DNA from 3 places in the Clostridium mucosae genome. Region 3 is predicted to be linked to each of the others. Evidence: a T-box and tRNA genes for the amino acid it is inferred to sense, from the RefSeq annotation. Region 3 holds a T-box; the other regions hold tRNA genes.

Evidence for each region. The T-box of region 3 lies ahead of NSA50_RS08495 (glycine--tRNA ligase). A T-box ahead of a tRNA ligase gene usually reads a tRNA of that ligase, here a tRNA-Gly.
Region 1: it encodes a tRNA-Gly, which carries the amino acid that the T-box ahead of NSA50_RS08495 (glycine--tRNA ligase) is inferred to sense. The anticodon was not compared.
Region 2: it encodes a tRNA-Gly, which carries the amino acid that the T-box ahead of NSA50_RS08495 (glycine--tRNA ligase) is inferred to sense. The anticodon was not compared.

What each region holds. Positions count from the first base shown of each region.
Region 1 covers NZ_JANKAF010000007.1:111,277-119,222, forward strand. The annotation lists gene NSA50_RS09840 (PspC domain-containing protein) at 1-15, shown strand, start outside; gene NSA50_RS09845 (ABC transporter permease) at 185-1,786, opposite strand; gene NSA50_RS09850 (ABC transporter ATP-binding protein) at 1,779-2,492, opposite strand; gene NSA50_RS09855 (ECF transporter S component) at 2,754-3,380, shown strand; gene NSA50_RS09860 (alpha/beta-type small acid-soluble spore protein) at 3,593-3,781, shown strand; gene NSA50_RS09865 (alpha/beta-type small acid-soluble spore protein) at 3,819-4,007, shown strand; gene NSA50_RS09870 (alpha/beta-type small acid-soluble spore protein) at 4,044-4,232, shown strand; tRNA gene NSA50_RS09875 (tRNA-Gly) at 4,277-4,351, opposite strand; tRNA gene NSA50_RS09880 (tRNA-Lys) at 4,385-4,460, opposite strand; tRNA gene NSA50_RS09885 (tRNA-Arg) at 4,468-4,544, opposite strand; gene clpB (ATP-dependent chaperone ClpB) at 4,853-7,447, opposite strand; gene NSA50_RS09895 (helix-turn-helix domain-containing protein) at 7,631-7,946, shown strand, end outside.
Region 2 covers NZ_JANKAF010000003.1:91,958-99,903, forward strand. The annotation lists gene NSA50_RS05365 (NPCBM/NEW2 domain-containing protein) at 1-369, shown strand, start outside; tRNA gene NSA50_RS05370 (tRNA-Leu) at 582-665, shown strand; tRNA gene NSA50_RS05375 (tRNA-Gly) at 687-761, shown strand; gene NSA50_RS05380 (HNH endonuclease) at 992-1,402, opposite strand; gene NSA50_RS05385 (hypothetical protein) at 1,692-2,366, shown strand; tRNA gene NSA50_RS05390 (tRNA-Gly) at 2,430-2,503, shown strand; tRNA gene NSA50_RS05395 (tRNA-Lys) at 2,507-2,582, shown strand; SAM riboswitch class I at 2,881-2,987, shown strand; gene NSA50_RS05400 (Na+/H+ antiporter NhaC family protein) at 3,103-4,380, shown strand; gene ispF (2-C-methyl-D-erythritol 2,4-cyclodiphosphate synthase) at 4,728-5,201, opposite strand; gene NSA50_RS05410 (class D sortase) at 5,574-6,182, shown strand; gene NSA50_RS05415 (anti-sigma factor domain-containing protein) at 6,179-7,174, shown strand; gene rluF (23S rRNA pseudouridine(2604) synthase RluF) at 7,197-7,946, shown strand, end outside.
Region 3 covers NZ_JANKAF010000005.1:190,384-198,329, forward strand. The annotation lists gene dusB (tRNA dihydrouridine synthase DusB) at 1-232, shown strand, start outside; gene greA (transcription elongation factor GreA) at 446-928, shown strand; gene lysS (lysine--tRNA ligase) at 943-2,448, shown strand; tRNA gene NSA50_RS08480 (tRNA-Asn) at 2,612-2,686, shown strand; tRNA gene NSA50_RS08485 (tRNA-Asn) at 2,718-2,792, shown strand; tRNA gene NSA50_RS08490 (tRNA-Asn) at 2,824-2,898, shown strand; T-box leader at 3,120-3,286, shown strand; gene NSA50_RS08495 (glycine--tRNA ligase) at 3,331-4,722, shown strand; gene murD (UDP-N-acetylmuramoyl-L-alanine--D-glutamate ligase) at 4,992-6,371, shown strand; gene NSA50_RS08505 (DUF5050 domain-containing protein) at 6,405-7,394, opposite strand; partial or broken rRNA gene NSA50_RS08510 (16S ribosomal RNA) at 7,896-7,946, shown strand, end outside.

The DNA of each region.
Region 1 (7,946 bases), on a different contig from region 3:
TCTGAAATAATGTAGATAAGGGGATGTCTATAAGACACCCCTTAATCTAGAACTTAAGATTTTAAATTGTAGTAATATTTCGTACTTAATTATCTAATTTATATTATTTTAAAACTACTTTTAAGAGTTTGCTACCTTCATTTTGCATTTTAATTTTCAACTCTTATTTGTATGATAACTTCTTTTAATTTAGCTTATTAAATAGCTTTATACTAACTGTATTTAAAAGAATTAATAGCGCAGTTAGAATTAGAGTTAAATATAATATTACAAGTGTAATAAATAAAGCTATATTTAATATTTCTAATTTTATAAATAATAATATTGGTACTCCAATGATTATTACTGAAATAATCATTTGAATTATGACACTTATGCTTTGTTTTACTACAACAGTTTCTGAAGTCCAATTTAAATTAGGAAAGAAATTGTTAACTATTATTCCTAAAATTGATACTATAAAGCAATATATTGTTGTTATGATAATTAACCATATTAATTCAATTATTGATAATTTCAATGAAAAGAAGAAAATAATATCACTTATTAAAACTGTTGGCATAATTAATATTAGATTTAAAATTATCTTTCCTTTAAATATATCTATTGTTCTTATAGGAGTAGATTTTAATATCCATAAGTTCTTTCCTTCCATTGATATAGATGAATTAGTTGTACAAGATATTGATAAAATACCACATATCACAGCAATGATAAATAAAGGAATCATACTATCAACAACTTCTATTTCCATAATCTTAAATAAAATCTCTTTTCCCATAAATAAAGTTGATATAGCAGCTATCAATATTAATACAGGCCCTATAATTGTATTCAACACATATACAGGCGAAGAAAAATATCGTTTTATTTCTTTTTTAGTTAATGCAATTATTTGTGACGATACATTCATTTCATTTATTTTATAATTTGACTTTTTAAAACTCTCTTGTAATTTTGAGTTTATTTTCTTAAAGGACTTGTTAAATATAAAAATAAATATTGAAAAAATTGAAACTGATAAAGCTACAAATATAAGTAAATCTTTAAAGTTTAAATTTATTAAAGCATTAACTACATATATTGTTGGAGGATATAATTTTGATATACCTAAAGTTATAGAATCACTATTTACTATTATCTTTTGAACTAAGTCTCCACTTTTAGATGAAGCAATCATTATTAATAAAATAAATATTAATGTTGCAGAATTTATAATTAAATTTTTATGCTTCATTCTTGAAGATATATAACTAATTACGAATGCAATAATAGATGCTACTACTACAGGAATTAATGGTAATAACAAAAATACTATAAATAAATATATAAAAAATAAATAAGAAATCTCAACCCTACTAAAATAGATGCAAGCTGGAGATATAAATACAACTATTAAAAATAAATAATTAATTCCTAATAGTTGTATCATCCTATTAATCAAAATAGTACTACTCTTTATAGGTAAACTCATAAGTAAATCATAATCTCTTGCAGAAAATAAAATTCCTTGAGCTTTATACATAGAAGTAAAAAATATAATAACCACACTTAAAATAAAGCTCATAACCAATAATAAATCAATAAACCCAATACTCTTTAATCCATCAGCTAGTAACTTAGAATATTCTATTGCTAAAACTTCAAATACTATTAGGGTAATTAATATTGTTGGTACTATTAATATACTTCTAAACTTTTCGCCATTTGACTTTTCCTTAAATATCTTATTAATTCCTATAGAATTAATAAATGTTGTTTTAAATAAACTCCATAAATTACTCATTATCTATCAACTCCATAAATATATCTTCTAATGAACTATTTCCTTTAACTTCATCCATCTTACCTTGAGATACTATATTTCCATCTTTTATAATTGCTACCTTATCGCATAACTTTTCTGCTACTTCTAAAACATGAGTTGAGAAAAATATTGCTACACCTTCATTACAAAGCTTTTTCATTTCTTCTTTTAATATATGTGATGCTTTAGGATCTAATCCAACAAATGGTTCATCTAAAATTAAAAGCTTAGGTTTATGAATTAGTGCAGAAATTATAACTAACTTTTGTTTCATTCCGTGAGAATATGATGATATTAAATCTCCAAGAGCTGATGTTATTTCAAATTTTTCTGAATATAACTTTATTAATTTTTCTCTTTCTTCTTTTGAAACCTTATATATATCTGCAATAAAATTTAAATATTGAATCCCAGTTAAAGCTTCATAAATATCAGGATTATCAGGTATATACGCTATTTTTTTCTTACACTCAATAGGATTATTTTTAATTGAATCTCCATCAATTAATATATCTCCTTCTTCAAATTCTAAAATTCCTACAATAGCTTTTATAGTTGTAGTCTTTCCTGCTCCATTATGACCAATAAAGGCAAATATTTCTCCACTATTAACTTTAATCGATACATTATTCACAGCTTTTTTTCCATTTTTATATGACTTTGAAAAGTTTATTATCTCTAACATATTATTACCTCTCTTATTATACTTGTTATATATATACTATAACAAGTATAATAAGTTGACAAGTCTTTTTCAATTTTTATATTAAATTTCATAAATACAAGATTAAATTGTTTATTTGTTGTTGATATAATATTTTACTTTACAGTTTTTTCTTATATGATAAAATAATATTGGTCGGTATTCTTAAGAAACCGAACTTCACGCAAAAATTCATTTTTTGCCGAATTATATCCTATAAGGAATAAGAACGGAGGAATTAAAATGTTAAATGCTAGAGGGATGGGAAACTCTCGTCAAAATGTAAGAAAAATGGTAGTAGTTGCAATGCTATCGGGTATTTGTTTATTCTTAGGACTAACAGGTCTTGGTTTTATACCATTACCACTCTTTAAACTAACAATTTTACATTTACCTGTAATAATTGGAGCAATAATTGAAGGTCCTATAGTTGGGGCTACAATTGGATTCATATTTGGGATTTTCTCAATTTATCAAAACATAACTGCTCCAACTCCAATGTCTCCATTTTTTTATAACCCAATAGTTTCTATATTGCCTAGAGTACTGATAGGGGTAATATCTTATTATGTTTATAAACTCTTAAAAACAAAAATTAAAAATAAGAAACTATCTATAGGTATTGCTGCTGTTTGTGGATCTTTAACCAATACTATTGGGGTTCTTGGAAGTATATACTTAATTTATTTTAAGGATTATGCATCAATTCTTGTTAGTAATGGAACCATTTCAACTGGATCAAGAAACGCAGTCACAGTTGCACTCTTATCTATAATAGGTACTAATGGTATGGCAGAGGCAGCTTTATCAGCACTTGTTGCAATTCCAGTTATTATAGCAATATTAAAAATGCAAAAGAGAAATAATTAATTTATAAAAGGTTATTTGAAAAATATTTTCAAATAACCTTTTTTTATAGTTTGTACCAATATATTCTTTATAAAGATCACTTTTCCTCTACTGTATTAATTTTTATAGTTTATTAACATTTTATCTGCACAATATAATAGTACAAAGTCAAACAAGCTTTGTAAAAGAAAACCCAATAAAAAATTTTATATGTTTTCAAGGAGGGATTTATTATGGCAAGTAATAGACAATTGATTCCAGAAGCTAAACAAGGATTAGCTAAATTCAAAAATGAAGTAGCTAACGAAATGGGAGTACCTTTCTCAGACTATAATGGAGACCTTACTTCAAAACAATGCGGTAGCGTTGGTGGAGAAATGGTTAAGAGAATGGTTGAACAATACGAATCTGGATTAAAGTAAAACTTTAATCTGATATATTTACAAGGAGGGATTTATTATGGCAAGTAATAGAAAACTAGTTCCAGAAGCTAAACAAGGATTAGCTAAATTCAAAAATGAAGTAGCTAATGAAATGGGAGTGCCTTTCTCAGACTATAATGGAGACCTTACTTCAAAACAATGCGGTAGCGTTGGTGGAGAAATGGTTAAGAGAATGGTTGAACAATACGAATCAAAAATTAAATAATATATTCTTATAACCAAATATTAGGAGGGATTTGTTATGGCAAGTAACAGAAAATTAGTTCCAGAAGCTAAACAAGGATTAGCTAAATTCAAAAATGAAGTAGCTAATGAAATGGGAGTACCTTTCTCAGACTATAATGGAGACCTTACTTCAAAACAATGCGGTAGTGTTGGTGGAGAAATGGTTAAGAGAATGGTTGAACAATACGAATCAAAAATTAAGTAGTTAAAATAAAAAAGAGAAGTGTTTATCCACTTCTCTTTTCCTTATGGAGCGAAAGACGGGACTCGAACCCGCAACATTCACCTTGGCAAGGTGACGCTCTACCATTGAGCCACTTCCGCACAAAAAAGCTCATTTTATCAATGAACTTAATGTGGTGGCTTACCCGGGAATCGAACCCGGTACACCTTGATTAAAAGTCAAGTGCTCTACCGATTGAGCTAGTAAACCATAAGCTTGGTGCGTGTTAAGAGATTCGAACTCCTGGCCCACGCCTTAGAAGGGCGTTGCTCTATCCAGCTGAGCTAAACACGCATATTTGCTACGTTGTATATAATAACCCAAAAGGTCGGATTTTGTCAACAACTTTTTTAGTGAAATAATGAAAAAATTAAATTAAGAAATATAAGTTGTCAAAGATAAGTAGAATATGTTCCATAAGCTAAATAGCTACGAAAAAAGTGCTAGGCTTATTTTACAGTCTATTTTTCTTAGCCAACTTATATTTCATAAATTAAGATAATTAAATAAAAAATTAGCCTCATTAATGATATGTATTAAATCTAGAATTGTATTCGACATTATATAAAAATAGGAAAGCTAATACATATCATTAAGTTCAATTATTTAATTACTATTTCTTCTTCCTTTGCATCAACAACTACATTTGATCCATATCCAATTTCACCTTTTATAATCTTTCTTGCTAAATTATTTTCTAGGCTATTTTGTATATATCTTTTTAATGGTCTTGCTCCATATACTGGATCATATCCCTCTCTTGCCATAGTTGTCTTTGCTTCATCTGTTACTTCTAAAGTAATATTCTTATCTTTCAATCTACTTGAAACTTCTTTCAAGAATATATCTATTATCTTCTTAATTCCAGTTTCTGATAATGGCTTAAACATAATTATATCATCTACTCTATTTAAGAACTCTGGTTTAAATCTTAATTTCATTTCATTCATAACTTGAGTTTTTATATTTTCATCAACTATATCTTCATTTTTATTTTCTAGAAGATAGCTACTTCCTATATTAGATGTCATAATTATTATAGTATTTCTAAAATCAACAGTTTTACCTTTATTATCAGTTAATCTTCCATCATCCAGAATTTGTAAGAACATATTAAATACATCTTCATGTGCTTTTTCAATTTCATCAAATAGTATCACACTATATGGATTTCTTCTTACAGCTTCAGTAAGTTGCCCACCTTCATCATATCCTACATATCCTGGAGGCGCTCCAACTAATCTAGATACTGAATGTTTTTCCATATATTCAGACATATCAATTCTTATTATATTTTCTTCTGAATCAAATAGATTTCTTGCTAAAGTTTTTGCAAGTTCTGTTTTACCAACTCCTGTAGGTCCTAAGAATATAAATGAACCAATTGGCTTATTTACATCTTTTAATCCTGCCCTTGCTCTTAATATTGCATTAGAAACAGCTGTTATAGCTTCTTCTTGACCAATTACTCTTCTTTGCATTTCATTTTCTAATCTTAGAAGTTTTTCTCTTTCTCCTTCTAATAAATTTGTAACTGGGATTCCAGTCCACTTAGAAAGAATTTTAGAAACTTCCTCCTCGGTTACTTCTTCTTTTAAAAGAGCTCCTTCGTAATTTTCTTTTACGTCCACTTCCTTTTGTCTAATTTCTTCTTCTAATGCTGGAATAACACTATATTGAATTTCTGCTGCCTTATTATAGTCATAGCTTCTTTGAGCTGCTTCTAGATCTCCTCTTGCATCATCTAATTTAGATTTTAAATCTCTTAAATTAACTATTGCATCTTTTTCCTTTTCAAATTTTGCAGTCATTTCATCATTTTTAGTTTTTAATTCTGCTATTTCTTTTTCTAAAGCTACTAGCTTTTTCTTAGAACCTTCATCACTTTCCTTAGTTAAAGCTTCTTTTTCAATTTCTAATTGGAATTGCTTTCTTCTTATATTATCTAATTCTGTTGGTAATGAATCTATTTCTGTTCTTATCATAGCTCCAGCTTCATCTATTAAATCTATAGCTTTATCTGGTAAATATCTATCTTGAATATATCTATGAGATAATTTTGCTGCTGCTATTAAAGCAGTATCATGTATTCTCACACCATGGTGAATTTCAAATCTTTCTTTTAACCCTCTTAGTATAGATATAGCATCTTCTACTGTAGGTTCTTCTACAACTACAGGTTGAAATCTTCTTTCTAACGCTTTATCCTTTTCTATATATTGTCTGTATTCATCAAAAGTTGTAGCACCTATACAATGAAGCTCTCCTCTTGCTAGTAATGGTTTTATTAAATTACCTGCATCCATGGCGCCATCAGTTTTTCCTGCTCCAACTATAGTATGAATTTCATCTATAAATAAGATTATTCTACCTTCACTACTTTGAACTTCTTTTAATACAGCTTTTAATCTTTCTTCAAATTCACCCCTATATTTAGCTCCCGCAATAAGGGAACCCATATCTAACGAGAAAATCACTTTATCTTTTAAACCTTCTGGTACATCCCCTCTAACTATTCTCTCTGCCAATCCTTCTACAATTGCAGTTTTACCAACACCAGGTTCTCCAATTAGCACTGGATTATTTTTTGTTCTTCTTGAAAGTATTCTAATTGTTCTTCTAATTTCATCATCTCTTCCTATAACTGGGTCAAGCTTATGTTTTTTAGCTAAGTCTGTAAGATTAGTTCCATATTTACCTAATGCATCATATGTTCCTTCTGGATCTTGTGTTTCTACTCTTTGATTTCCTCTTACTTCTTTTAGAATTTCCATGAAATTCTTCTTGTTTATATTATATTTATCTAATAACCTTTTAACTTCTCCATTTTTATCTACTTCAATTATTGCAAGCATTAAATGCTCTACGCTTATATAAGAATCCTCAAATTTTTTAGCTATATCTTCAGCCTTGACTAAAACTTCTTCAATTTGTCTTGTAGCATAAACTCCAGAGGAGTTAGCACCTTCTCCCAAAACCTTTGGCTTATTATCTAGTACTTTATTTAAATCTTCATCTAATGATTTAACTCTAACTCCCATCTTAGTTAAAATATTTGGTATTAATCCATCCTCTTGTTCTACTAATGCACAAAATAGATGAATTAACTCTACTTGTTGATGGTTATATTTAACCGCTACTAAACTAGCATTATTTAATGCTTCTTGTACTCTTAAGGTCATTTTATCTATATTCATGCTTAACTCCTCCTCACATTTACAACCTCAAACATATTTAATATATCCTTATATTCATATAATAATACAAAAGTCAAAGAAAGTCAAAGTTTATTTTGCTTATTTTTTTGAAAATTTTATATTTATTAATAAATAAGCTATAATTAAATTATAACTTAATTCTATTAGAAAAGAGGGGATTTTATGAGAAGAGAATATGTGAGTTACCAGGAAGATGCTCCAATTAAAATAACTTATGCAAATATACAAGAATGCCCTATTCACTGGCATAATTCTATTGAAATATTATATGTTTTACGTGGGAGTGTTAACATTAATATAGATACTGACTCATTTGAGTTACTTGAGAAAGAATTAGAAATAATAAATGTTGATGAGGCTCACAGAATTTATAGTAATGAAGATAATAAGGTATTAATATTTCATATAGATCCTTACTTTTTTGAAAAATATTATAAAGATATAAACAACATATTCTTCTATACAAATTCTACTGATG
Region 2 (7,946 bases), on a different contig from region 3:
GCTAAAAATTTAGAAGAACTTAATATAGAGCAAAATGAAGTAAGAGATTTATCACCTTTAAAGACATTAAAAAATCTTAGAGTGATAAATGCTAGACTGCAAATAATTGAAGCTGGAATGGCTACTGTAGAAAATAATAGACTTACACTTAAAGAAAGAGTAGTATCTAGAAATGGGGAGTTGTTGAACCCTAAAGAAATTATGGTGGGTACTGAAAAAGTAGATGTGGAAAATTCTATAGATGAAAATGGAAATATATCGATAGATACGTCTAAACTAAAAGTGGGGCTTTGTGGTATTTATATAACTTATGAAAATCAAGAAGATAACCATGAAGTTGGAGTACTTTATCTATTTAATGTATATTAATAGAAACAAAGTAGAAAAAATACGCGAAATGATAAGGCGGTAAAGCAAGAATATAAATTAGTAATCACTAAGAACTTTTGTATATTAAGGGCTTAGTGATTATTAAATTTATTAAAAGAATTAAAAAGATTATTAATCAATAATAATAACAAAATTTTACAGTGTATATTGATTTAGAATATAATATTTTATATAATATTAATATAAGGTATGCAGATGTGGCGGAATTGGCAGACGCACTAGACTTAGGATCTAGCGCCATTGGCGTGGGGGTTCGACTCCCTTCATCTGCACCACTTTAATATTTAAAATTATATGCGGAAGTGACTCAATGGTAGAGTGTCACCTTGCCAAGGTGAAAGTTGCGGGTTCGAATCCCGTCTTCCGCTCCAAAAGCTTTTTAAGAACATAATATGGTTTTTGAAGAGCTTTTTATTTGGAGTTTATTAAGAATGCTATTTTAACATAAGAGAAAGCTCTTAAATAACTATAGTTATCAAGTTCTGATTGATAGTATAGTATTTAAGAGCTTTTTATATTATATAAATCTAATTTAATTAAATAAATAAATTTAGTAAATCTATGCAATAAATAGCTAGTAGCTTGAATATAAAAGAATGTTTTAGCTAATATTAATACTATGGAAAAGACGTTCCAATTCAAGCTCTTGAAGCATAGCATGTGAATAGAGTTTACCTCCCATGAGGTTTTTAATTATCTCTTCTTTAGAATATCCTTCTTTAAATAATTTAAGTTTTTTAATTAATTTTTTTAAAGAAGAATGAGACATTCCTAAAAGAGTATAAAGTTCCTTAGCAGTATAGTAATCTTTGGGTAATAATTTATAAAGTTTATCTTGTAATTCTAGCTTATACCTCAAATCAGTTTCTATACAGTTGTGAGGACCGTTTTTTCCTCTATGGTGGTAGTTACAAAGATATTTATAATTTAACTTAATATCGTAGCCACCTTCGTGTTTATGAACTATATGATGAATATCCGCTGTTGCTCCACAAATTTCACAGTGGTACAAAGTCATGCCTCCTTTTTATATCTTTAATAATATTATATATATTTTTGGCTGAATATTCTATAGTATTATGAGCTTTAAATAATGAATAAATAATAGATTCATTTTATATAAAATAAAGTGGTATATTTTTACTTACAATAGGAATAAAATTATATTAAGAATATTATGAATTAAAAATGTTTAAATTTACTTTGTTATATTTTTTTTAAATACTTGAAAAGGTGGTATAATATACTATATAATATATGTATAGAATATTATATTACTGAGCTGAAAGAAAGGTGATACAGTGAGACATAGTTATGATTCATTTGATTACTGGGAAGAATTGATTAATGAAAATAAAACTATAAGAGGACATATGTTTATGGATAAATTACCTAATGAAAAAAGTATATATATCCATAGTTTAGTTTTTTCAAAAAATAATGGACTTAACAATACATGGTCGTATTTTCCAGATGGAAAAATGTTATTAGGATATATTCAATATTCATTTTTACAAGAAGCATTTTATAAATGGATATATGGAAAAGAAAGAATGGTTATTAGTGTTCCAAACATTCCAGTAGAAAAAATAATCTTAGATGGGGAAAGAAATAATAAGATATCTAAAGAAGAAGCAGATAATATGAGAAGGCATGTAAAGATGGTAAAGGATTGTTGGTTTTTACCTAATGATAAATTAATCAGGTCACTTCAAAAGTTTTCCAGAGATTTTAACAAAACTTGGTATGGAGATAGCAGAGAGTTTTTATACTTAAAGATTTTTGATACACCAAAGGATTTAGGAGAGTTTGTAGTAAATTCAAGCTATATGACAACAACGGAAAGAGAGTTTGAAGAAAGAGTTGGTGTGAATATTTCTGAATGGAAAAATATTTGTGAAAAAGCTAATAAGAATAAGAGAGATGGCGAGAAATTTAGAGATATTTTATTAAAATCACTTACGGAAATAATTTAAAGAAAAAATTTATTATTGACAGTAATAATTATGGAATATATAATGTTATTGTCAATAAGATTTGCGGGTGTAGCTCAATGGTAGAGCCCTTGCCTTCCAAGCAAGTTACGTGAGTTCGATTCTCATCACCCGCTCCATATGCGTTATTAGCTCAGTTGGTAGAGCACCTGACTCTTAATCAGGGTGTCCCGGGTTCGATCCCCTGATAACGCACCAAATAAAAAGAGATTAAGTTTTTAATCTCTTTTTTTGCGTGAAAAAATATAAAAGTTTATTAGATGTTAGCATAAGTTTAAATTTCAATATTTTTATTGAATTTATATATCGCAAAATAAATAAAAAAAATAAAAGTGCACAACGGCACTTTTATCAAGCATAAGGAGTGAGATTTTAAGATCCTATTCTAATTGTTGACAATAAAGTGTAGTAATATTCAAATTAGAAAATATTAAGAATAAATTTTATGTTGACAATAATAATCTAAATTGATAATATAATAGTGCAAAATTTAAAAGTCTTATCAAGAGTGGTGGAGGGACTGGCCCTATGAAGCCCAGCAACCAAGAATTTTAATTAATTTTTATGGTGCTAAATCCTGCAGGAAATCCTGATAGATAAGAGGCGAACTATAACTTTTTATATGTGTAATCAAAGCTTCTGTATTTCTGCAGAAGCTTTTTTATTTTGAAATTTATATTATACAAAATAATTTTTTATAGAAGGAGGAAAAAAGACTTTGAAGAACAAAGGAAATGGACTAGCTTTAATTCCATTAGGAGTATTTTTATTAGTTTATTTAGGGACATCAATGATAGCAAAGGATTTTTATGCTGTATCTGTAATTATTCCATTTTTAGCAGCAGCTTTAACAGCATTGATTATGAATAGAAAACTAAAGTTTGATGAGAAAATAGAAATTTTTTGTAGGGGTGCAGGGAATACTAATATTCTGCTTATGATAATCATATTTATATTAGCAGGGGCATTTGCACAGGTAGCAAAAGATATGGGGGCAGTAGATTCTACTGTCAATTTAGGACTTTCATTACTACCAAGTAGCTTATTAATACCAGGAATATTTGTTATAGGATGTTTCATAGCTCTATCTATAGGAACGTCAATGGGAACTATAGTTGCTTTGGTACCAATAGCTGTTGGGATAGCAGATAAAACTGGAATAGGAATTGCATTAGCTGTAGGTGCAGTAGTTAGTGGAGCTATGTTTGGAGACAATCTTTCGATAATATCCGATACGACTATAGCAGCTACTAGAACTCAAGGATGTGAAATGAAAGATAAATTTAAAATGAATTTTATAATAGTTCTTCCAGCTGCTATAATAACAGCTATAATATTTATGTTATTAACTAAAAATGCTGCAGTAATTAATTTAGAAGCTTTAGAATTTAATTTATTCAAAATATTACCTTACATAATTGTTATTGTAACAGCATTACTTGGAGTTAATGTAATAGTTGTTTTATTACTTGGAATTTTATCTTCAGGAATAGTTGGATTTATATTTGGAAGTTTTGATGTAATAGGATTATTTAATTCTATATCTAGTGGAATATCAGGAATGAGTGAACTTATAATAGTTTCAATTCTTATAGCAGGAACAATAGAAATTATTAAATTCAATGGAGGAATAGATTTTATTCTTAATAAGGGATTAAAGAATTTTAAAAGTAAAATGGGAGCAGAGTATGGAATTGCTATGCTGGTAAGTTTAGTAGATATATGTACAGCTAATAATACAGTTGCAATTGTAACTGTAGGTCCAATAGCTAAAGATATATCTAATGAATTTGATTTAGAACCAAAAAGAGTTGCGGGAATATTAGATATGTTTTCGTGTGTATTCCAAGGAATAATACCATATGGTGCACAACTAATATCAGCAGCAGGACTAGCGGCACTATCACCATTTTCAATAATGAAATTTTTATTTTATCCATATTTAATGGGAATATGTGCTATAATAGCTATATACATATATTGGAGAAATAAATAAGGCTGTTGTAAAAATTAATATATAAACCAGAAAAAAAGTATGGCTTTCCTAAGGGAGCCATACTTTTTTAGCAAAAGAATAAAAGAATAAAAGAATTAATGATAAAATTCGGTTAAGGCGAATTTTTAAATAATATAATTTCATAATTTAGCTTAGACTAAATTATAGTATCAATTAGTTCATTAGCTATTTAAAATTATATTTAAATGAAATCTTCATTTCTTCATTCTTTCATTCAAAATAATTCAATTTGCTTGAAATATTACTATAACTATTTGAAGCTTAACTGTTCATTTTTAATAACTCAACTTGCTTGAGTTATTACCACAATTATCAATTGTACATTATCAATTATGCACTAATAGACATATGCTTTGTGAAGAAATTCCTTCTCCACTTCCTGTAAATCCCAATCCTTCTTCTGTTGTTGCTTTAACATTGATTTGCATTACATCTATGTGTAATGCATTTGCTATGTTTTCTCGCATTTGTTGTATGAAAGGAGCCATTTTTGGTTTTTGAGCTATAATAGTAGAATCTATATTGTTTATAGAATAGCCATTACTTAATAGTAATTTTCCTACTTCTTCTAAAAGCTTTATACTTGAAATTCCTTTATACTTTTCATCTGTATCAGGAAAATGCTTTCCTATATCGCCAAGAGCTGAAGCTCCAAGTAGTGAATCCATAATTGCATGAATTAATACATCGGCATCTGAATGTCCAAGCAGACCTTTCTCATAAGGAATCTTAACACCACCTATTATTAAATCCCTTCCCTCAACTAAACGATGTACATCGTATCCTAATCCTATCCTCACTTTATCACCTCTAAATTAAGTATAGAATTATTTTACCATAAATATAGGTTTTATATTAAATGTTTATTTATGATTACTATAATACTTTTTTAAAGGGATATATTTTAGAACTATTTTTTATTCTTTTATTTTTAAATATTTTATTATAAAGGAGTCTAAATTTAGTTTTAATCTTATAAATAAAATGTATAGTTCGTGAGGAAAGTTTTCTGCGTTTAAATACAAAATCTACATAAATTACTTTTCTATTCATAAGTTACTCCTAAAATATTAATAGACTATGAAAAAATATATATTATGGTAAAAGTCTCTAAGTGTTTATGATATAATATATGATAAATTAGTATAAATGTTTATTAGGGGATGAGGGATTTGAAAGAAAAGATTAGAAGAGGGATAGGTATTATTTTAATAGTAATTGGACTAGCTTTAATTGTATCAATTGTCTACAAAAAGATAGAGACATCAAAGAAACAAAAAGAACTTCAAAATATTTTAGAACAGGTTATAACTGAAGATACTGAAGATGGGAGTGAAGGTAAAGAAGAGAAGTCAATTAATGGATATAAGCCTATTGCATTAGTTGAAATTCCAAGTATAAATTTATCCCAAGGATTGGTTGAAGGAATAACAGATGATATTCTTCAGTATTATTTAGGGCATTTTGAGACTTCAGCAAAACCAGGAGAAAAAGGAAATTTTGCAGTTGCAGGACATAGAGTATCAGATTATTCAGAGGCATTTGTCAATTTATATAAGATTGAAGCTGGGGATAAGGTAGTAGTTAAAGCAAATAAGAAGGAATATATATATGAAGTAACTGAGAATTTTATAGTTGATCCAAGTAGAGTAGATGTACTTGATAATACTGATGAGGCTACTATAACATTAATAACTTGTACAGTAGGGGCAAAAGAAAGAGTTATAGTAAAAGGAAAACTTGTAGAAACTAAAGATTTACTAATTGGAGGAGAAGAATGAGTGGTTATCAAAATGACAAATATAAATTCTCAATTAAATCTCCAGTAAGTGTGGCGATGGATGATGTAATTGAAAAAAGGGCAGAGGAAATAGAAAATTTAAAAGAAGAACTATTAACTTATAAAATACTTATAAAAGATTTAGCTCATGAAGATCCATCATATTCTATAAGAAATAAAATTTTAAACATAGCGTATTTTATAATTGAAGATGTAGAATTATTTGATTATTTAAGTTCAACAAAGAAGTTTCCTATAAATAGACTTCTTAACAGAACACCAGTTGAAAAAGAATTCTTCCAAACTTGGAAAGAGTATATTATAGCATATGTAGTTATATTTTCGAATCCTAATTATAAGTATTTGCAAGAATATATACAGGTTGTAGAATCAATAAATATTTTAGGGGTAGATGAAGTCTCGCAAGTAATGCAAATATCTGAACATAGAGGACTAATACTTAACAAAGGGCTTAGAAGCGCAATTATATTAACTTCAAAAGGTGAGTTTATAAAAGTTAAATCTGGAAAAGATAATAAAATAGGTGAAGATATTATTAGCACCGAAGGAATAACTTTAAGGAAATATAAACTTCAAATATCAATATTACTGAGCTTACTTATAGTTATTATTACTATAGGAGTATTTAAATATAAAGCAATTGATAAAACGATAGTAATAGAAACTACGTCATCAATAACACTAGAGGTAAATAAATTTAATAGAATAATAGATTCTTATAGCAAAACAGAAAAAGGTGCTAGTATGTTAAAGGAATTAAAGGTAGATAACGATGATATTGATAATTCTATAAAGAATATCTTGGATTATGCATTTAATAATGGTATGATTCCTGAAAATGGTGTTCTTATAACTGTTACTGGAGAGCCATTGAGATATAATGCATTAAATAAAACTGAAGAATTTATTAAAGAGCAAGAAATTCAAGTTAGATTGAATAACTCTGGAGATGAGCATAAAGTAAGTCCTTAAAATTTAATAAAGGTGATAGAAGATGAAGCAAAAGAATAATGATGATAAATTTGTAATAATACATAATGATAGAGGTCCTGAAATAAGACTTAATAAATTTATAAGTGAAACTGGATTTTGTTCAAGAAGAGAGGCTGATAAATTAATTGAAAATGGTAGAGTAACTGTAGATGGAATAAAGGCGGTTATGGGAACTAAGGTTAATGAATCAGCAGATGTAAAAGTAGATGGAAAGCCTATAAAGAAGGTAGATGAATTAGTTTATATAGCTTTAAATAAGCCAGTAGGAATTACATGTACTACAGAGAAAAAGGTTAAAGGAAATATAGTAGATTTCGTAAATCATAAGAAAAGAATATTTCCAATAGGAAGATTAGATAAAGATTCTCAAGGTTTAATACTACTAACAAATGATGGAGACGTAGTAAACAAGATATTAAGGGCAGGGAATAATCATGAGAAAGAGTATATAGTTACTGTTGATAAGCCTATTGATGAAAAATTTATAAAATCTATGTCTAATGGGGTAAAGATTTTAGGAACAATAACTAAAAAATGCATTGTTACAAAAGAAAATAAGAATACTTTTAGAATAATTTTGACACAGGGTATGAATAGACAAATAAGAAGAATGTGCGAAGCTTTAGGATATAATGTAGTTAAGTTAAATAGAATAAGAATAATGAATATAAATCTAGGAAACTTAAAAATAGGAGAGTGGAGAGATTTAACTTCGAAAGAGCTTAAAGGAATAAATAGTTTAATAAGTAAT
Region 3 (7,946 bases):
TTATTTAGACAGAATAAATATGTGTTTAAGACATTATGAATTAGCAATTAAGTACGATGGCGAGAGAAAAGCTGTGAGGGAAATGAGAAAACATGCATCTTGGTATATGAAGGGATTACCTAAAAGTAATGACATAAGGGGAGTTATGAATACTTTAGAAGATAGCAATTCTGTAATTGAATTGTTAAATAACTATAAGTATGAATTAATAAGAAGTTTCGATAAAGTTTAAATTATATACCTGAATAATAAATTTTTAAAAGAATAAATATATTAAAAGCGAGAATACTATATATCTGTTAAATAAAGATAAAGGGATACCTTTAGCTTATAACTTAGTTGACATATAATACTTGCTGATTTATAATGTTTTAAATGATTTTAAGAATATCAGACCTAGTGTTAGGTATTTAAATAAAAGTAGAAATTTGAAGGGGAGAAAATCATGAGTGAAACTAAAAAGTTCGTAATGACATACGAAGGTGTAAAAAAGTTAGAAGATGAATTAGAATTTTTAAAAACTGTTAAAAGAAAAGAAATAACTGAAAAAATAAAAGTAGCATTAGGATACGGAGATTTAAGCGAAAACTCAGAATATGATGAAGCTAAAAACGAACAAGCATTTACTGAAGGTAGAATTATTCAATTAGAAAATATGCTAAAGAATGCTGTTGTTGTTGATGGATCAGAAATTCCAACAGATAAGGTTGCAGTAGGAACAATAGTTAAAGTTAAGGATTATGAATTTGATGAAGAAGTTGAATATTCAATAGTAGGTTCAGCAGAAGCAGATCCTATGGAATTCAAAATATCAAATGAATCACCAGTAGGAGCTGCTTTATTAGGTAAAAAGGTTGGAGAGATTGTTGAAGTGTTAGTTCCAGGTGGAACAAACAAGTTTGAAGTATTAGGAATAAGAAGAGAGTAACGGAGGGATATTTAATGTCAACTGAGGAAATGAATATACAAGAGTTAGAATCTCAGTTTAGTGAGCAAGAAGCATTAAGAAGAGAAAAACTAATAGAGTTACAAAATCAAGGAAAGGATCCATTTGACGTTTATAAAGTTGAAAGAACACATATGTCAGAGGATGTTAAGGATGATTTTGAAAATTTAGAAGGAACTATAGTTACAGTTGCTGGAAGAATTATGTCTAAGAGGGGTCAAGGAAAAGTTGTATTCTCAGACATACAAGATAGAGATGGAAAAATTCAATTATTTATAAAAATAGATGAAGTAGGAGAAGAAGCCTTAAAATCATATAAAACATATGATTTAGGTGATTGGGTTGTTGCAACTGGAGAAGTGTTTAAAACTAAAACTGGAGAAGTATCAGTTAAAGTTAAGAGCTTCGAATTAATATGTAAATCATTAAAACCATTACCAGAAAAATGGCATGGATTAAAAGATCCAGATTTAAGATATAGACAAAGAGAAGTAGATATGATCTCAAATCCAGAAGTTAAGACTAACTTTATGAAGAGAGCAGCTATACTTAAAGGCGTGAGAGAGTTCTTAGATAACAGAGGATTTATAGAAGTTGAAACTCCAATGCTTGCACCTATAGCAGGAGGAGCATCAGCAAGACCATTTATAACTCATCATAATACTTTAGATATAGATATGTACTTAAGAATAGCTCCAGAATTATATTTAAAGAGATGTATAGTTGCTGGATTAGAAAAAGTTTATGATATGGGAAGAACTTTCAGAAATGAAGGTATGTCTGTAAGACATAATCCTGAGTTTACAATGATAGAATTATATGAAGCATTTTCTGACTATAATGATATGATGGAAATTGCAGAAAATATGATAGCATCAGTATGTGAAAAAGTAAATGGAACAACTAAGGTTAATTATCAAGGTACAGAAATTGACTTTGCACCACCATGGAGAAGAATAACTATGGTTGATGCTGTAAAAGAACATACAGGTATAGATTTTAATGAAATAAAATCAGATGAAGAAGCTCAAACTATAGCTAAAGAAAAGAATTTAGAATTTAAAAAGAATATTAAGCATGTTACAAAAGGTGAAGTGTTAAATGTTCTATTTGAAGAATATGCAGAACAACATATGATACAACCAACCTTTATTTGTGATTATCCAGTAGAAATATCTCCTTTAACTAAAAAGAAAAGAGGAAATGATAAATTTACTGAAAGATTTGAAGGATTTGTATTTGGAAGAGAAATATGTAATGCATATTCCGAATTAAATGACCCAATAGTTCAAAGAGAGAGATTTAATCAACAAGAAAAAGAAAGAGAACTAGGTGATGATGAAGCATACATGATAGATGAAGAGTTTATGAGCGCTTTAGAAACAGGTATGCCTCCAACAGGTGGATTAGGTATAGGTATAGATAGAGTTATAATGTTCTTAACAGATTCAGCATCTATAAGAGATGTTATAATGTTCCCAACAATGAAACCACAAAAATAATATTTTAGGGAGTAAAGTTTTTTGCTCCCATTTTATTTAATTTTATGCAAATGGTTTATTGCTTTTGAATATTTTTTTATTTTTAGAAACTAAAATTAAAAAAATTACAAAAAACACTTGCAATATTAATAAAACTTGATATAATAACTAATGTAGTAAATATTCCGCGATAGCTCAATGGTGGAGCACTCGGCTGTTAACCGATAGGTTGGAGGTTCGAATCCTCTTCGCGGAGCCATTTTAATTTTAAAATTAATTTATAGGAATATTCCGTGGTAGCTCAATGGTGGAGCACTCGGCTGTTAACCGATAGGTTGGAGGTTCGAATCCTCTCCACGGAGCCATTTTAATTTTAAAATTAATTTATAAGAATATTCCGTGGTAGCTCAATGGTGGAGCACTCGGCTGTTAACCGATAGGTTGGAGGTTCGAATCCTCTCCACGGAGCCATTTTTATAAGAGTTTTATAAGAGTAGATAATTTATCTATTGTTATAAAACTCTTTTATTATATAATGATATATAATATTTGAATTCTAGAATTTGAATTATAGTATTTGAAGTTAAGTACAATCAAAATGATATAAGTTATTAATATAATTTAAATATTTAATAAAAAGTCTTTTATACTTGACATATAAAAGGCTTTTGGTAAAATTAATATATAATTTAATAGGTACAATGATAAAGAGGAGTAAACTTAATATTTCTTTTAGAGAGACGATGGTTGGTGTGAATCGTTATTAATTTAAGTTGAAGGGCGCTTTTGAGTATTAACATTGAAAGTTGGGCTAAAGCCAAGAAGGGTGGAACCGCGGAATTGAAATTTCGTCCCTTTAGGTCTGAGGCTTTTTTTATTTATAAAAAAATTGGAGGTATTAAAATGGCAGTAGAAAAAACTATGGAAAAAATAGTTGCTCTTTGTAAGAGTAGAGGTTTTGTATTCCCAGGATCAGAGATATACGGAGGATTAGCGAACTCTTGGGATTACGGTCCATTAGGAGTTGAATTTAAAAATAACGTTAAAAAAGCATGGTGGAAGAAGTTCGTTCAAGAAAGTCCGTATAATGTAGGAGTAGATTGTGCTATATTAATGAATCCAGAAGTATGGGTTGCATCAGGACACGTTGGTGGATTTTCAGATCCTTTAATGGATTGTAAAGAATGTAAAGCAAGATTTAGAGCAGACAAAATTGTAGAAGATCATATGACTGAAAATGGAGCAGAAGTTGCTAGCGCAGATGGATGGTCTAATGAGCAATTAAAGGAATACATAGAAAAGAATAATATAGTATGTCCTAAGTGCGGAAAATTAAATTATACTGATATAAGAAAGTTTAATTTAATGTTTAAAACATTCCAAGGAATAACAGAGGATTCCGCTAGTACAATATACTTAAGACCGGAGACAGCTCAAGGTATATTTGTAAACTTTAAATCAGTGCAAAGAACTTCAAGAAAGAAAGTTCCATTTGGTATTGCTCAAATTGGTAAATCATTTAGAAATGAAATAACTCCAGGAAACTTTACATTTAGAACAAGAGAATTTGAACAAATGGAGTTAGAATTTTTCTGTAAGCCAGGAACAGACTTAGAGTGGTTTAAGTACTGGAAGGATTATTGCTGGAACTTCTTATTAAATCTAGGAGTAGAACAAGATAACTTAAGAATGAGAGATCATGGTGAAGAAGAACTATCATTCTATTCAAATGCAACATCAGATATAGAATATTTATTCCCATTTGGATGGGGTGAATTATGGGGAATAGCTGATAGAACAGATTATGATCTAAAAAAGCATCAAGAACATTCAGGTCAAGATATGAGCTACTTAGATCCAACAACTAACGAAAAATATGTTCCTTATGTTATAGAACCATCTTTAGGAGCTGATAGAGTTGCTTTAGCATTCTTAGTAGATGCATATGATGAAGAAGAGTTAGAAGGTGGAGATGTTAGAACAGTTATGCATTTACATCCAGCTTTAGCTCCATATAAGGCTGCGATTTTACCACTTTCAAAGAAACTTTCCGAAAAAGCCTTAGATGTATATTCTGATTTAAGCAAAAAATTCAATATAGAATATGATGAAGCTGGAAGTATCGGTAAGAGATATAGAAGACAAGACGAAATAGGAACTCCATTCTGTATAACAATAGATTTTGATACTTTAGAAGATGAATCAGTTACTATTAGAAATAGAGATACTATGGAACAAGAGAGAGTAAAAATTTCAGATTTAGAAGCTTACATTGAAAAAAGCTTAGAATTCTAATTCTAAAAAGAGAGGAGATGTTGAAATTCTCCTCTCTTTTGTATTTAATTAATTTAAGTGTTATAATTAGAAGGAATTGGGACAGACTTTAAGAGAGGTTCCAAATTTTACGTTTGGCAAGGAGAAGTTACTAATCCGAACAAATGTGAGAAATGATAATACATATTTAGTTGGTTATAAATGATTTGTTTAATAAGTTTATATTACTAATTTGAACTTACTAAAAAGAGTTTCATATAATATTTTATAGATGGTTTTGGAGGAAGATTATGAAAAAGCAATTTAATGAATTTAAAAGTTTTATAAAAGGGAAAAAAGTTGCTGTTGTAGGAATAGGAGTTAGCAATATACCGCTTATAAGGTTTTTAGTTAAGCTTGGAGCGGTTGTAACTGCATTTGATAAGAAGAATAGAGAAGAGTTAGGTGACATTGCAAAAGAGTTTGATGAATTATCAGTTATCTTAGAACTAGGAGATGGTTACTTAGATAGGTTAACGGGATTTGATGTTGTATTTAAAACTCCTTCAATGAGAATAGATTGTGATGCTTTAGTAAAAGTAAAAAATGAAGGTGCATATATAACTTCAGAAATGGAGGAGTTTGTTAGATATTGTAAGGGGAAAGTTTACGGAATTACAGGAAGTGATGGAAAAACAACAACAACAACGATTATATCAAAGCTTCTAGAAGAAGCAGGATATAAAACGTGGGTTGGTGGAAATATAGGAACCCCATTGTTCTCCGATATAGAAGAAATAGGAGAAGAAGATAAAGTTGTTTTAGAATTATCTAGCTTTCAGCTTATGACTATGGATGCTCCGGTTGATATTGCGATAGTAACAAATCTTGCACCAAATCATTTAGATATGCATCTTGATATGCAAGAATATATAGATGCTAAGAAAAACATATTTTTAAATCAAGATAAAGATGGAGTTTTAATATTAAATAGAGAAAATGAAATAACTCATGGATTCGTTTCAGAGGCAAAAGGAATAGTTAAAGAGTTTAGTTCTAAAAGACAAATTGAAAATGGTGCATACTTAAAGGATAACGTGTTATATCTAGAAGGTAAGATGGTCTGTGATAAAGAAAATATAGCTATTAAAGGAATTCATAATATAGAGAATTATTTAGCTGCATTTTTAGCAACAAAAGATGATGTATCTATAGAGGTTATGAAGAAAGTTGCTGAGAACTTTGGTGGTGTTGAGCATAGATGTGAATTAGTTAGGGAAATTAATGGTGTTAAGTATTATAATGACTCTATAGCTTCAAGTCCAACAAGAACATTAGCTGGATTATTCGCTTTTGAAAGAAAAGTAATTTTAATAGCAGGAGGCTATGATAAGCATATTCCTTTTGAGCCTTTAGCAGAGGAAGGATATCCGTATATAAAGGAATTAATATTGCTAGGAGCTACAAAGGATTTAATTAAAGCTGCATTTTTAAAATTGAAAGAAGAAAAAGGTATTGAAGTTTCTATAAGTCTGGTAGATACTTTGGAGGATGCTGTATTTAAAGCTAAAGAATTAGCAGTAGAGGGGGATATAGTTACTTTATCACCAGCTTGTGCATCTTTTGATATGTTCCCTAACTTTGCTGAAAGAGGAAATAAATTTAAGGAAATAGTAAACAGAATATCATAAAAAAATAAAAGGCCAGATGGCCTTTTATTTTTTTTAGTTTATATTAAGAATTTCTATTTCATTAGTATTTGACGAAGTCTCTATGAAAATTCCCTTATCTGTAGGAAAATATTCATTTGTGAAATCTGAAAATACTTTATTATAATCAAAATTACTATTCTGATCTATAGCTTTAAGTTCATAGATAGAATTTGGATCATTATTATTTATAAAATAAATTTTATCATCGAATTGCTTTAATTTAGTAGCATTAATATCTATAACTTTTTTTACTTCATTATTTGATAAGTCTAAAGAATATAAAGAATTATTATCTGATGTATTTATAAATAATATTTTATTACTATAAGTTATAAAGCTATCTACAGGAGCATCTGTTAATTTGAAGTTTGCACTTTTATCTAATTTTAGGCAGTATAGTTTTGAGGAATCATCCAAATTTTTATAGTATATAGAATTATTATTTACGATAAATTCTCCTACCCTAGTATTTGATAATAATGTTTTAGAGTTAGATTTAACATCAAATGAGTAGATATTTTGGGTATTTAAATCGGTATAATATAATTTCTCATTTTGATAAACTAATCCTTTAGGGTAGCTATCATTAATTTTTGTAACATTCTTTTTTTGATAATCTAATTTATAAAGTCCTTTACTATTAGATGTTGATGAAAAGTAGATGAAATTATTATCAGTAGCTAATGAGTCAACAGAATAATCAAAACTATCTACAACTAAATTGTTAGTTATTTTATTTATAGGTTTAGAAATATCTAATATCGATAATTTATTATTGTTAGCAACATTAGGAAAGAATAAATAATTACCTAAAGATATATATTTAGTATAAGTAGAAGTCTTACCTGAAAGAGTTGCTTTAGTATTATTATTTATATTTTCCTTATATGATGTCGATAGAGATGTAGAGTTGGTTGTAGAAGATGTATCTGAATTCTTGTTTACGCAACCTACAAATAAAAATGTTGATATAATTAGAATAAAAAAAGCCCTTTTTATCATATATGCCTCCCAATATTTAATTTGTATTATTTTATAATAATATTTTAGATTAAAATTGATATTAAGTAAAATAAAATTGTGAAAATATAGATAATTTTGATGAAATATGATATTAATTGTGTTAAAACTGTAGAATTAGCAGTTAACTTTGCCTGGTGTATCATTATATGAAAAAAAGAGAATAAATTAGAATTAGCTAGAAATTTAATAATAAAATAAATAAATAATATGAAATTGGAGTTAGGGATAATTATAATCGTGATATTATAAATAACGTCGTCGGGAACGAAAGCTAAATAACAAGAAAAATTCAAGAAAAATTGATGACAAAAAAGTGTTGACAATTGAGTAGTGAAATGTTATTATGATAAAGCAGTCGATGAGACGGCAAAGTGTAGATCTTTGAAAATTGAACAGAATATAAGTTAAGTAAAAACCAGCAATTCTTTTAGACGTCTTAAAATTAAGACTCAAAGTAATTTGAGCGAAGAGATTAAACTTTTTATTGAGAGTTTGATCCTGGCTCAGGACGAACGCTGGCGGCGTGCCTAA